Regions from separate parts of the Flintibacter hominis genome, predicted to be linked through region 1. Evidence: predicted binding sites of a transcription regulator. Region 1 holds the regulator's gene; the other holds the start of a gene.

What was found. The regulator HrcA, encoded in region 1, represses chaperone genes, less so after heat shock. The targets are predictions, from matches to a motif close to TGTTAGCACTCNNNNNNNNNGAGTGCTAACA.
Region 2: the regulator HrcA is predicted to act here: its motif matches at 6,020-6,050, upstream of H8S11_RS04100 (co-chaperone GroES).

The regions. Positions count from the first base shown of each region.
Region 1 covers NZ_JACOPO010000007.1:23,157-30,364, reverse strand. Annotated here, with positions in the region: gene H8S11_RS10670 (peptidylprolyl isomerase) at 1-286, opposite strand, end outside; gene smpB (SsrA-binding protein SmpB) at 314-775, opposite strand; gene H8S11_RS10660 (thiamine diphosphokinase) at 848-1,519, opposite strand; gene H8S11_RS10655 (cysteine desulfurase family protein) at 1,802-2,941, shown strand; gene H8S11_RS10650 (MATE family efflux transporter) at 2,971-4,359, shown strand; gene H8S11_RS10645 (MBL fold metallo-hydrolase) at 4,373-5,215, shown strand; gene H8S11_RS10640 (hypothetical protein) at 5,251-5,406, opposite strand; gene hrcA (heat-inducible transcriptional repressor HrcA) at 5,723-6,790, shown strand; gene grpE (nucleotide exchange factor GrpE) at 6,812-7,208, shown strand, end outside.
Region 2 covers NZ_JACOPO010000002.1:165,373-172,580, forward strand. Annotated here, with positions in the region: gene H8S11_RS04075 (helix-turn-helix domain-containing protein) at 1-379, opposite strand, end outside; gene H8S11_RS04080 (TraB/GumN family protein) at 538-1,947, opposite strand; gene H8S11_RS04085 (SPFH domain-containing protein) at 2,219-3,193, opposite strand; gene H8S11_RS04090 (NfeD family protein) at 3,235-3,663, opposite strand; gene groL (chaperonin GroEL) at 3,999-5,627, opposite strand; gene H8S11_RS04100 (co-chaperone GroES) at 5,687-5,971, opposite strand; gene H8S11_RS04105 (diacylglycerol/lipid kinase family protein) at 6,161-7,075, opposite strand; gene H8S11_RS04110 (DUF3916 domain-containing protein) at 7,094-7,208, opposite strand, start outside.

The DNA of each region.
Region 1 (7,208 bases):
CCATGGACAGCACACCCCGGTCGTGGGCCAAGTCGTTCTTTACACCGTTCTGGCTGAACTCGCCCTTGATGGAGTAGCCGGGACCGCCCATACCAGTGCCTTGGGGGCAGCCGCCCTGGATCATGAATCCGGGGATACAGCGGTGGAAGATCAGCCCGTTGTAAAAGCCCTTGCGGACCAGGCTGATGAAATTGTTGACGCTGTTGGGGGCCACCTCAGGATAGAGCTCCGCCTTCATGACGCCGCCGTCTTCCATTTCAATGGTGACAATGGGATTTTGTGCCATATCTGTCATCCTTTCTGATAGTACCGGTCACCGGTTCCTTGTCTTCATCGCCCGGTCTATTTCCCGCTTGGCGTCCCGCTTGGCGGAGGACTCCCGCTTGTCATAGAGCTTCTTGCCCTTGGCAAGCCCCAGCTCCAGTTTGACCCGTGGGCCCTTGAAATAGACGGACAGGGGGATGAGGGAGTAGCCGTCCTGCTGGATCCGGCCGGAGAGCCGCAGGATCTCCCGCCGGTGCATGAGCAGCCGGCGGGGCCGGCGGGGGTCCTTATTGAAAATATTGCCCTTTTCATATGGACTGATGTGCATACCCAGGACAGACAGCTGCCCCTCCTTGATGATGCAGAAGGAGTCCTTCAGATTCACATTGCCCAGCCGGATAGACTTGACCTCGGTGCCCGCCAGTTCAATGCCGGCCTCAAATTTCTCTTCCACGAAGTAATCGTGGTAGGCCTTGCTGTTTTTGGCGACGACCTTGACCGCTTCGCCCACTGGGGACACCTCCTCTCCCTCAAGATCAGGGAACAACTATACCATAGGATAGCCCAAAAGGCAAGGAAAAAGTCAAGGATTGGGCCACAGTTTGGGCAGTTGGGAGTAAAAATTCCCCGATTCCTCCCACAGCAGCAGGAGAGAACCATGCCTCACAGACACCGTGGCCTCTGTGCCCAGAAACTCATTGCTGACCCCAATGGGGAAACTGCCCTCCATTTGATACTGGTCCAGCGGAAATTTGAGCCCAGTGAGGGTGACCCCTTCCGCTGTGCCGCTGTTGCAGAACACAGATAGATAGCCAGACATGGAGGCGGGGAAGGTGAGGGAACTGTTCCGGAGGGCGGTGGCCGCTGTTTTTTCGCCTGCCAGGAATCCGTGGGCCCCCTGGGTAGTCAGCCAGTCCAGCAGCTGGAGGTTGCCAAGGGTGTGCTCCAGCCGGCCGCCCACGCCGCCCAGCAGAACGAATCGCCGGTAGCCCAGCTCCAGACCCTTACGAAGAGCGTAGACCATGTCAGTATCATCCTTCTCTGCTGGGAGCTGGATCACGTTGGGATGGGAGGGGGTGCGGCCCAGGGAATCAAAGTCGCCCACCACAAGGTCAGGCGTGACGCCGTAGGCCATCAGGGAGTCATAGCCACGGTCGGCGGCGATGACGTAGTCCCCCAGAGCGGGGTAGGGGCGCAGAGAGGGGGACAGGGACATGGCCCCCACCACATAACAGATGCGTTGGTTATTGGTCATGATAAAACCTTCTTTTTCAGAGAGCATAAGAGGCCCGGAAAAGACCGGGAGAACTCTTGAGCGATTTTTTCTCATTATACCACAAAGAGGTCTCCTTGTGGAGAGTATATTCCTGGAGAAGAAAAAATAAGTGTATCCAGGGAAGTTGTGCGGATAGGACCGATATAGAGAGAAAGTCCGGCAGCCCACTGGTCAGAGCCGGTCTGCGCCGCCTTGACTTTCCTCCAGGCAGACGGTAGAATGAAGGATACTTTGAACAGATACAGACTGGGGTGGATCAGGATGATACATTATTTGGATAATGCGGCCACCACGCCGGTGCGGCCGGAGGCTGTACAGGCGGCGGTAGAGGCGATGACCCAGGGCTGGGGCAACCCCTCGTCCCGGTATGAACTGGGGACCAAGGCGGCCGCCCGGATGAAGGAGTGGCGGGGAAATGTGGCTCAGGCCCTGGGCTGCCTGCCGGAGGAGCTGTTTTTTACCTCCTGTGGCACGGAGGGGGACAACTGGGCCATCCAGTCTGCCCTGGAGGTCAATCGCCGCCGAGGAAAGCACATTATCACCACCGCCATCGAGCACGCCGCTGTGCTGGAGCCCTGCCGGGAATTGGAGCGCCGGGGCTATGAGGTGACATATCTGGAGCCGGACCGCCAGGGTAACATCACTGCCGCCCAGGTGGAGGAGGCGATGCGGCCGGACACGGCGCTGGTCTCCATGATGCTGGTTAACAATGAACTAGGCGCCATCCTGCCTGTGGGGGAGGTTGCCCAAGTCATTCGGAGGACTGGCTGCCCGGCTCTGCTCCACTGTGACGCGGTGCAGGGATTTTTGAAAATACCTTTTTCCCCCAAAAAACTGGGTGTAGACCTGCTGACAGTCAGCGGACACAAGATCCACGCCCCTAAAGGGGTGGGGGCGCTCTATGTTCGAAAGGGGCTGAAGCTGCCTCCCCTGATCTGGGGCGGAGGGCAGGAGGAGGGCCTTCGGTCGGGTACTGAGGCCACAGCTCAGATCGCGGCGTTCGCCGCCGCCGCCCGGCTGGGGCGGCAGACTCTGGAGGAGGACATGGCCCATATGGCCCGGCTGAAGGAAGAAACCGTTCGGCGGCTGGCGGAGGAAGTGCCGAAGGCGAAACTGCTGGCCCAGGGGGGCGCTCCCCACATCCTAGCCATCTCCCTGGTGGGTTATAAGAGCGAGGTGGTGGTCCGCTTCCTGAGTGACCGGGGGGTATATATCTCCTCCGGCTCCGCCTGCCACAAGGGGAAACCCAGCCACGTCTTTGCCGCCCTGAAACTGCCCAAGGGGGAACGGGACGGGGTGCTGCGGATCAGCTTTTCCTACGATACCAAGCAGGAGGACGTAGACGCCTTAATTGAGGGATTGAAAGGGGCATCGGAGAAGCTGTTCCCATCCCTGTCCTGAATGAGAAACAACGAAAAAGGAGCGTTTCCATGTTTGCCTATATGCGGAGAGGACCGAATTTTTATAAGGAGGTCGCTGCTCTGGCCGCGCCTATCATCCTCCAGGATATGATCACCAGCACCCTGAGCATGGCGGACACCTTTATGGTGGGGCTGCTGGGGGAGGAGCCGATGGCGGCGGTTACCCTAGCCAATATTCCACTGTTTGTAGTGCAGCTTTTTATTTTTGGAGTGCAGAGCGGCTCCACGGTCCTGTTGAGCCAATACTGGGGCAAACAGGACATGGAGTCTATCAATCGGATCTATGGGATGGCCCTGTGGCTGGTGATGGCAGTATCGTCTCTGTGCTCGGTCATTCTGCTGATCTGTCCGGTAGAATTTCTCAGCCTCTTTGGCAACGACCGGGCGGTGGTGGAGCTGGCAGCCCAATATGGCCGGCTGGCGGGGCTGTCCTATGTATTCAACGCCTTTTCAATGACTTATATTGCAGCCTTCCGCAGTATGGAGCATCCCCAACTGGGAATGTACATTCTGGCTACCTCTATGGCAGTGAATACCTTTTTGAACTGGGTATTTATTTTCGGAAATCTGGGAGCGCCCGCACTGGGAGTTCAAGGGGCGGCTCTGGCCACCCTCATCGCACGCGTTTTAGAGGTTGTCATCGTGGCCTGTCACATGGCTAGGAATCGGATCTTCCGGGTGCGGTGGAGACTGGTCCTGCGGCCAGGAAAGCGGCTGGCCCGTCAATTTCTGATGTGCAGTGGGCCAGTGGTGCTGAATGAAACCCTGTGGGGGCTAGGTACCTCTATGTATCCCACAGTCATGGGACATATGGCGGGCAGCACGGAGATACTGGCCGCCTATACGCTAGCAGGAAATGTAGAGAAAATATGTAAGGTAGTTTCCATGGGACTTGCCTCTACCGCGGCGATTATCATTGGCCGGGAGATCGGTGCCGGACATAAGGACAGGGTATATGGAGTGGGACTCGCCCTGAACACCTTGGCCGCCGTAGGAGGCGCGGCGCTGGGATTGGCCCTGTGGCTGGTACTGGTTTTCCTGGCGCCTACCTATGTGTTCCCGCTGTTTAAGCTCTCGGCGGGAGCGGCGGCTGCGGCCACTATGATGATTACTCTCCAGGCGGTCATCATGCCGCTGAAGGATTTTAACAGCGTGAATATTGTGGGAGTCCTCCGGGGAGGGGGAGATGTGCGGGCCACTACGCTCATTGACATTCTCCCGCTCTGGCTGGTGGCAGTACCTATGGCCGCTATATGTGGGCTGGTGTTGAAGACGGGGATCTTTTGGGTCTACCTGTCCCTGGGGGTAGAGCAGTTTTGTAAGTGCGTCGGGGGAGTGTGGAGATTAAGGAGCGGCAAGTGGATTCGAGACTTGACCCGCTCTGGAGCACTGGAATAAGGAGGAACAGGACATGAAAGTTGCCGTATTAATGGAAAATACTGCCCAGGAGGGATGCGGTCTGGTGCCGGAGCACGGCCTGTCCCTGTATATCGAATATCGGGGGAAGAGGCTGCTGCTGGATGGGGGCGCCTCAGGACGGTTTGCCGACAACGCCCAGAAGCTTGGGGTGGACCTGGCGGATGTGGACCTGGGGGTGCTGTCCCACGGCCACTATGACCACGCCGACGGCCTGCGCCGGTTCTTCCAGCTCAACCAGAGAGCCAAGGTCTATGTCCGCCCCCAGGCCGGAGGGCCCTACTTCTCCATGACAGAGGAGGGACCCAAATTTATTGGCGTCCACCGGGATATCTGGGAGGGGGCCAGAGAGCGGCTTGTCCCAGTACCGGGACCTATGGAGCTGCTGGAGGGTGGGTGGCTGCTGCCCGACGGTCCAAAGGACCCGGCCTTTATGGGAAAGGCGTCTAACCTGGTCTGCAAGCGAGGGGAGGATGACTTTGTCCCGGACGATTTCAGCCACGAGCAGTCCCTGGTGCTGGAGGGGGAGCGGGGACTGGTGGTCTTCAACTCCTGCAGCCATGGGGGCATCGTCAACATCGTGCGGGGCGTGCTGGACCAGCTGCCCGGAAAGCGGGTGCACGCCGTGGTGGGCGGACTGCATATGTATGCCAAGGGGGGGACTGGCATGAACTGCTCGCCGGAGTATGTACAGTCGGTGGCTGACGCGCTGAAGGCCCTGGGGGTGGAGCGAATCCTGACCGGCCACTGCACCGGACAGCCAGCCCTGGAGCGGCTGACGGAATACTTCGGTCCCGGCTGTCAGGGACTGTATACCGGCCAGGTGTTTACCCTATAAAAAAGAAACATGACCGCCTGTCTATGGACAGACGGTCATGTTGTTTTCTCCTCTAAGGTGGAGAGATATTGGAGCAGAATCGTTTCCACCAGGTTGGAGAGCGAGCGGTTCTCCAGCTGGGCCTGGGCGCGGAGGCGTTCTACCATGTCCTCATGAAAACGAAAGCTGTAATTCTTTTTTTCGATTCCCATAAAATCACCTCATATCTAGTGTAATACATTAGAAACATTTGTCAAGAGCCGGAGCTCTTAGCAGCAAAAGATAGAAGATGCAAAAAATTGGCGGGATTCATTTGTTTACAACAAATTCATAAAGTGCCTATTGACAATTCTGCCCCCCGGTGGTACATTATCTTTAGCACTCAGGAGTATTGAGTGCTAACAAAATGATCAAAGCGCAAGCAGGCCGGCATAAGGATATAAGACGAAGGGTCCGCGGAGCGGAGCTGTCTTGAGTCGGAACGGCCGGAAGCGCATGCCGAGATAAAAGGAACAGGGGGGTGGAAACATGGAGCTGACGGATAGAAAAAGACGGATTCTTCGGGCCATCATTGAAACCTATATCGCCACCGCCGAGCCTGTGGGCTCGAAAATGGTAGCGGAGCGGGCCGGACTGGATGTGTCCAGCGCCACCATCCGGAACGAGATGGCTGATTTGACTGATATGGGCCTTTTGGAGCAGCCCCATACCTCCGCCGGACGGGTACCCTCCGCCGCGGGCTACCGGCTGTATGTCAATGAGTTGATGGGTCATCAGCAGCTGACCATGCAGGAGACTCAGCGTATCAACGAGGCGCTGAACCTGAAGATGGAGGAGCTGGATCGAGTGATCGACCGGGCGGGAAAGGTCCTATCCCAGTTCAGCGACTATCCTGTATTTACCATGGCCGCCCCCGCGGAGCGGATCACCGTCAAACGCTATGACCTGCTGAAAGTGGAAGAAAACGCCTTTATCGCCGTGGTCATGACGGACAACTCCATCGTTAAAAATAAACTCATCCATATCCCTGAGGAGGTTTCTGACACCCAGCTCCAACTGCTCTCCGCGGTTCTGAACAGTTCCTTCGTGGGACTGACCCAGGAGGAGATGGAACAGACCTTGGACAAGATGGAGACCCGCACCGCTCCAGGCGCCTTTGAGCTGATTGCCCTGGTGGTGGACTTCGCGGTGGAGATCCTGTCGGAACAGAGCAGCCAAAAGGTCCGAACTACCGGAATCACTCACTTGCTGGAACACCCGGAATACCGAAGCCTGGACAAGGCTAAACCTCTGATGAACTATCTGGCCGAGGAGAAGGATGTGGCCCGGCTGCCTGTGACAATGACCGGCGGCCAGAACATGAACATCCTGATCGGGCCGGAAAATGTCAGTGACGCGCTGAAGGACACCAGTGTGGTCATGGCCAGCTACGACATTGGAGAAAATATGAAGGGCGTCATCGGAGTGGTTGGACCCACCCGGATGGACTACGCCAAGGTCACCGCCCGCCTGTCCTATTTTGCCGACAGCCTGACCCGGATGTTCGGCAAGGGAGAGTTACCCCCGGCAGAGAAAACAGATACACAGGAGCCATAAGCAGGAAAGGAGCGCCGCATCGTGAGCGATAAAAATAAAAAGAAGCAGGCCCAGCCTGAGCAGTGTCAGGAGGATATTCGGAAGGAAGAGGCTGTGGAGCCTGAGGAAGAGGCTGTTCGCACGGAACAGGAGGAGAAAGGGGGGCCCCAGGAGGCCGGCGAGGCCGCCCAGGAGGACCAGAAATCAGGGGAGGCACCCAAGGAGGAGCCCTCCGGAGAGGGGACCGCACCCCTCGACGACCGCTTTCTCCGCCTGGCCGCGGAGTACGACAACTACCGAAAGCGGACCGCCAAGGAGAAGGAGTCCATCTGGAACGACGCCAAGGCGGATACCGCCGCCGCGTTTCTTCCCGTCTATGATAACCTGGAGCGGGCCTTGAAGCAGGACACCGCCGACGAAGCCTACAAAAAAGGGGTGG
Region 2 (7,208 bases), on a different contig from region 1:
CGCCAGGTAACAGAGTCAATATTCCCTCCAGCAGCCCCGCCAAGCTGAAGGCGAGCAGGTCACTATTGGGAAACTCCCGCAGCTTACTCCTGGCCAAATCAAAGGCCGCGGCAGGCGCCTCCCCCTGGGCTGTCTCATAGACTCGGTTCAGAAATAAACCAATTTCCTCTTGGGTCAGATCCTCCTGAAAAGACAGCAGGGTGTTCAGATCCACCCCCAGGGTCCGGGCCAGGGAAGGCAGAAGGGTAATATCTGGGTAATTGAGCCCTTTCTCCCATTTATTTACTGCCGGGGCACTAACTCCGAGCCTATCAGCCAGTCCCTCCTGGGTCAGTCCCATGGTCTGGCGGCGGGTACGGATTACGTCATGGATTTTCATAAGCTTCTCCTCCTGTCTTTCCACCATCATACCAGACTTTCCCGTCCGCTACAATGGAGCAGTACGACAGAGAACGGGAGCGGATATTAACCTTCAGTTAATTTTAACACAAAAGATCCCCCGGTTTTGGCCGGGGGATCTCTCCATATCATTTCATATCAGGGAGCAGGCACCACTTCTACCGTGTAGCCCAGGTCCTTCAGCCCCTGGACGACGCCGGTCTCGCCCACCATGTGGCCGGCGCCCACCACCAGCAGGCCGGTGTGGGAGCCCTCCCGCTTCAGATACTCATCCGCATAGGCGATCATGCCGGGGTCCCGGTCGGTGAACAGCTTGCTGTTGAGCTCGTCGTCGCTGTTCAGGATGGCATCCTTATCATAGATCTGGTCAAAGCTCTCCACGTCCCGGCTCTTCCAGGTGTCCATCATGGCGCCGATCTGGGCCACCTCCTCCTGCAGGGCCTCCTGGGTGGCGGGCTCAAAGGCCTCCTCCCCCAGCACGGCGGTCAGGGCGTCCTTCGTCTGCTGGCTCATGGAATCAGGGTCCAGAATCATCAGCAGGCCGCTGGCCAGGTATACCTCCTGGTACTCAGGGGACAGGCCGTCAAAAATACCGCCCTGGAAGGCATAGGTCTCCACAGCGTCGATGGCGATGCCGGCATTGACCGCCTTGGCGTTGACATACATATCAATGGCCATGGCGTTGGAGCTGGTGGTCTCATCCATCGTAGCCAGGGAGGAAAAGCTGTTGGCCAGGGCCCAAGCTTTGTACTGGGCGATGGTCTGCTCATCCATCCCCATCTGAGCGGCGGTTTCCACTACCACCTGATACAGCTCCGGGGAGATGTGGTCGGCCAGGGTCGTACCGTCGGCATAGGTCTGCATGGCGGCAAACTCGGCGATCTGGGCCTGGTCATTGAAGTCCAACTCAAAGGTCACCTGCTCGGCGTTCAGAATGATGTCCCGCAGCTGCTTATGGATGGGGTAGGTGTTGTTCACGTCCGTATGGATGGAGCCCAGCAGGTACAAGGTGTTGCCGTTGCCCTCCGCCTTCCACAGCAGACCCAGGGAGCCGGCGTTCTGCTGGTCATATAGATTGAGGATCAGGCTGTTGGCCATAGCGGCCCCCTCCAGCAGAGTGCAGGGACGGTCCAGATTCAGCCCGGTGCCGTCGCCGGCTATCGCGCCCACCTCAGTCATGAAGGCCTCTGGTCCCTCCTCCACGCCGGGAAAGGCGTAAGCGGCCGCCTCCTGGTACAGAGCGTTGAGCACACCGCCGCGGGTCGTATCGAGGACCAGGCCGGTGTCATCCGCCTCCCGCTGCTCCACACCCAGCAGGGCCAGCTTGTCAGCCACCACCTGTGTCATCTTGTTCAACTGCTCATCTGTGATGGTCTTGCCGTGGTCCGTGTACAGCTCGTCACCAAAAAGTCCCATAGCATATCCATCTGCCAGCACGCCGTAGGCCCAGGTTGGGAGAGGCTGGACCTGCTCCTCGGCCGCCAGAATGGCGGGGGATGCCCCCATGGCCACAGCCAGGGAGAGCAGCAGCGCTAAAAATTTTTTCATAGTGAGACGTCCTTTCTCCATTTGCCTTAGTCTGTTTAAGTGTACTTTTATAAACCGGCAAAGTCAAGAAAAATGATTTGGAAAATCGGTTGCAATATCTGGATCTTTGTGTTATATTAGCGCAAGGGTTATTTTGAAAAAAGTTTGAAAAAGTACACTTTTTCAAACTTTTTATTCATTATTTGCTGAAATATATAACAAAACAGGAACAGGCCACGAAGGGGCCTGTTCCTGTCTGTCTTTTGGGCGGAATGAAGGTCGTGCCCGTTGCTTACTCTTTGACTACTGTTTTGGTGATGGTAGCCTTGGGGTCCTCGGTGTCGAAGACTGTCTTGGCGGCGGCAGCCAGACCGGCCAAGCCCTGGATCTCGCTGGGAATAATGATCTTGGTGGCTTTCCCGTTGGCGGCGGCCTGGAATGCCTCCAGCGCCTTGATTTTGATGACGCCGTCGCCAGGGGCAGCGTCATTGATGAGCCGAATGGCGTCTGCGGTGGCCTGCTGGACCTTCAGGATGGCCTCGGCTTCGGCCTCAGCCTCCAAAATCTTGGCCTGCTTGGCGCCTTCCGCCTGAAGGATGGCCGCCTGCTTGGCCGCGTCGGCTCGAAGGATAGCGGACTGTTTCTCGCCCTCCGCCACCAAGATTTGGGACTGCTTCTGGCCCTCGGCCTGGAGGATGGACTCACGCCTCTCGCGCTCGGCCCGCATCTGCTTCTCCATGGATTCCTGAATATCCCGGGGCGGCATAATATTTTTCAGCTCCACCCGGTTGACCTTGATGCCCCAGTTGTCGGTGGCTTCGTCCAGAATCGCCCGCATCTGTCCGTTGATGTGGTCCCGGCTGGTCAGGGACTGGTCCAGCTCCAGGTCGCCGATAATATTACGAAGGGTGGTAGCGGTCAGGTTTTCAATGGCGGACATGGGGTTCTCCACCCCATAGGTGTACAGTTTGGGATCTGTGATCTGAAAATAAATTACGGTATCGATCTGCATAGTCACGTTGTCCTTGGTGATGACGGGCTGGGGCGGAAAGTCCACCACCTGCTCCTTCAGGGACACATTTTTCGCTACCCGGTCCACGATAGGCAGCTTGAACTTCAGACCCACGCCCCACACCGTACGGAATGCGCCCAGCCGCTCGATGACAAAGGCACGGGACTGGGGAACGATCTTGATGCAGGACCCCAGCACAATTAGGACCAGCAGAGCCAAGATTATCCATGGCAGAATACCCAAGACAACTTCCATATTTTCTCCTCACTTTCTAAATGGCTTCCATTTACAAGCACTTATAATGTTTCTACGAACACCTTGACCCCTTCGATACGAAGCACTTTGACCTCCGTACCGGCGGGGATGACCACAGCCTGCTGGCTCCGGGCGGACCATATCTGGCCTGAGATATTGACCTGACCCTTTCCCTCTATGTTGTCGATGTCCTGGATCACTATGGCAGTCTTGCCGATCACCCGATCCGCGTTAGTGGCCACATTTTTGGTATCCAGATACCGGGCGGCCAATGGCCGCACCAGAGCCAGCGCCAGACCGGACAGAGCCAGAAACACAATCACCTGAACCCAGATCGCTCCGCCCATCCAGGCTGTGATCGCTCCGCCTAGGGCTCCGACGGCAAACCAAATGAAGGTCAGCCCCACGGTGGCCAGTTCCCCGAGGACCAGCACCACCATCACGATCAGCCAAATGGTACTCGGACTCATAGACACTCCTTTCCCCCGGTCCTGATGCACAGTCCCGAGGCTTGCTATATTGGTAGCATATCATATCCGCCAGGAAATTGCTACAATAACTTGCTGTCAAAAAATAAAATATTGGCTATAAATTAGTATGGCCTCAAATCTTATAGCCATCATACACAGAAAAAACCAATCAAACCGCACTCCTAGACATACCTATATTCCAAGCAAAAAAGTTCGGCTCTCACTTTTGATGAGAGCCGAACTTTTTAGTTTCTTAAACGTTAGGCTTTGACACGGACACGGCGGAAGGAAGTTGGCTTTCTACGTGCCCGGGTTTTAAAGACTAACCGCGTTTATCAGTACATGCCGCCCATGTCAGGGGCAGCGGGAGCGGCGGGAGCGGGAGGCTGGGGCTTATCGGCCACCAGGGACTCGGTGGTCAACAGGGTGGATGCGATGGAAGCGGCGTTCTCCAGGGCAGAACGGGTCACCTTGGTGGGATCCACAATGCCGGCGGGGATCATATCGCAGTACTCCTCCTTGTAGGCATCGAAGCCGTAGCCGGTCTTGCCGGACTCGCGGATCTTCTCCAGCACTACAGAGCCGTCGATGCCGGCATTGGCGGCGATCTGCTTCACCGGAGCGGTGAGGGCCCGGGCGATGATCTGGACACCAGTCTTCTCGTCGCCCTCGACCTGGTCGTACAGCTTCTCCACGGCGGGGATGGCATTCAGGTAGGCGGTGCCGCCGCCGGCCACGATGCCCTCTTCCACAGCGGCGCGGGTGGCGTTCAAGGCGTCCTCGATGCGCAGCTTCTTCTCCTTCATCTCCACCTCGGTGGCGGCGCCTACCTTGATGACGGCCACACCGCCGGCCAGCTTGGCCAGCCGCTCCTGGAGCTTCTCCTTGTCATAGTCGGAGGTGGTGACCTCAATCTGGCTCTTGATCTGGCCAATGCGGGCCTTGATGTCCTCGCTGCTGCCAGCGCCGTTGACGATGGTGGTGTTCTCCTTAGTAATCTTCACCTGACGGGCCTGACCCAGCATAGTCAACTGAGCTTCCTTCAGCTCCAGACCCACATCGGAGGAGATGACCTGGCCGCCGGTCAGGATGGCGATATCCTGGAGCATCTCCTTGCGGCGGTCACCGAAGCCAGGGGCCTTGACGCACACCACATTCAGGGTGCCGCGCAGGCGGTTGACAATCAGAGTAGACAGGGCGTCGCCCTCCACGTCTTCAGCGATGATCAGCAGCTTCTTGCCGGACTGGACCACCTGTTCCAGAATGGGCAGCAGCTCCTGGATGTTGGAGATCTTCTTATCGGTGATGAGGATGAGGGCGTCGTCCAGGTTGGCCTCCATCTTCTCGGTGTCGGTGACCATATAGGGGGTGATGTAGCCCCGGTCGAACTGCATACCTTCCACGACCTCGGAGTAGGTCTCGGCGGTCTTGGACTCCTCGATGGTGATGACGCCGTCGTGGCCCACTTTCTCCATCGCCTCAGCGATCAGCTTGCCGATGGTCTCATCGCCGGAGGACACGGCACCGACACGGGCGATATCAGCGGAGCCGTTGACCTTCTGGCTGTTGGCCTTCATGGCCTCAATGGCGGCCGCGGTGGCCTTGGCGATGCCCTTCTTCATGACCATGGGGTTGGCACCGGCCGCCAGGTTCTTCAGGCCCTCGCGAACGATAGCCTGCGCCAGCAGGGTAGCGGTGGTGGTGCCGTCGCCGGCCACATCGTTGGTCTTGGTGGAGACCTCCTTCACCAGCTGGGCGCCCATGTTCTCAAAGGGGTCCTCCAGCTCGATCTCCTTGGCGATGGTAACACCGTCGTTGGTGATAAGGGGAGCACCGAACTTCTTGTCCAGCACCACGTTGCGGCCCTTGGGGCCCAGGGTGATCTTTACAGTATCGGCCAGCTGGTTGACGCCCTTCTCCAGAGCCTTGCGGGCCTCCTCGCCGTAGCAGATAATTTTAGCCATAACACATTACCTCCGATTTAGAGTAAATTTGATACACGATTTGGGATAAAAAGACGGGTTTACTCAACCACGGCCAGGATATCATTCTGACGAACGATGGTCACTTCCTCGCCGTCCAGCTTCACCTGAGTGCCGGAATACTTGCTGGTAATGACCTTGTCGCCCACCTTCACGGTCATGACGACCTCCTTGCCGTCCACCATACCGCCGGGACCTACAGCGATGACCTCTGCCACTTCGGGCTTCTCCTTGGCGGCGCCGGTCAGGATGATGCCGCCCTTGGTGGTCTCCTCGGCCTCCACCAATTTTACGATCACACGGTCAGCCAGGGGTTTGAGTTTCATAACAAGTTCCTCCTTATATATGAGTTTTTTGAACTAACTTTCTCAGCGGTTTAGCACTCTTTTTATTTAAGTGCTAAATCTAACTATGATAATAACCGCTTTCTCAAAAAAAATCAACCCCTAAATCAAAAAAATTTGGGGTTGATTTTCTATAATTTACGTTTTGTTCACAAACATATGTCAAGAGTGCTAAACACAAGGGGCATAGCTCGCTCCAGCCGGGTAAAAGAAATTCACCTTTTTCTCTGACAGGCGGACGGTAAAAGTGGTGTCCCGCATGATCTCTCCATCCACTACCACGGTGATGGGTTCCCGGGCGGAGAAGGACACCTCCTGCCCGTGGTAGGCTCGAATCAGCGCGGGGTACTTCCAGTACAAGCCTTTCGCGTACTGGCCCGCCAGGCGCGCGAAGGTAGGCAGACTCACCTTGCCCACCCGCAGCACATCCAGCACGCCGTCGTCAGGCATGGCGTCGGCCACCGGCATAAAACCGCCCCCATAGTGCCGCCCATTGCAGATGCACAGGATGGCGGTGGGCTCCTGCGTCCAGCGGTCAGCCCCCATAGACACCGTCATGGGACGGCAGATTCCCCGTACAAGCACCTGCTCCGCCAGGGACAGCAGATAGGCCCATCGTCCGGAGACACCTTTCAATCGCTTGTATTTGTGTACTCCGGCGGCGATACGTGCGTCCACTCCGGCGCATATCACATCCAGCCCCAGCTTGCCGTTGCAGTCCATCAGGTCAAAGGCGGCCTGCGGCCCGGCCGCCAAAGCCTCGAGATTTGAAAAAATGCTGCGGTAGTTGGGCCCAAACAGTTTCAGAAAGTCGTTGCCCGTCCCCATGGGCACGTTGGTCACTGCCAGAAAATCGTGGCCCGCCGCCCCATTCACCACCTCGTTGAGAGTACCGTCACCTCCACAGGCGTAGATCCGAATGGGTTTCCCCAGAGCAGCGGCCGCCTCTGTCATTCGTCGGGCGTCCCCTTCTCTGGCGGTGTGGACTATCTTGCGAGGAAAAGGCAGTCTCTCCAGCAGCCGCTCCAGCGCCTCGGTACTATCCTTTTTCCCCGCAGCGGGGTTGATAATAAACAGATGGTCCATAGACACCTCCGAAACACCTCAGGGCAGCTCCCCAAAGCCCCAGATCAGCTGCTGCTCCACATAGCCTGCCCAGTGAAACTCCTCCAGCACGCACCGCTCCGGGAGGGAGCTCTCCAGCCCAAGCTCCGCCAGC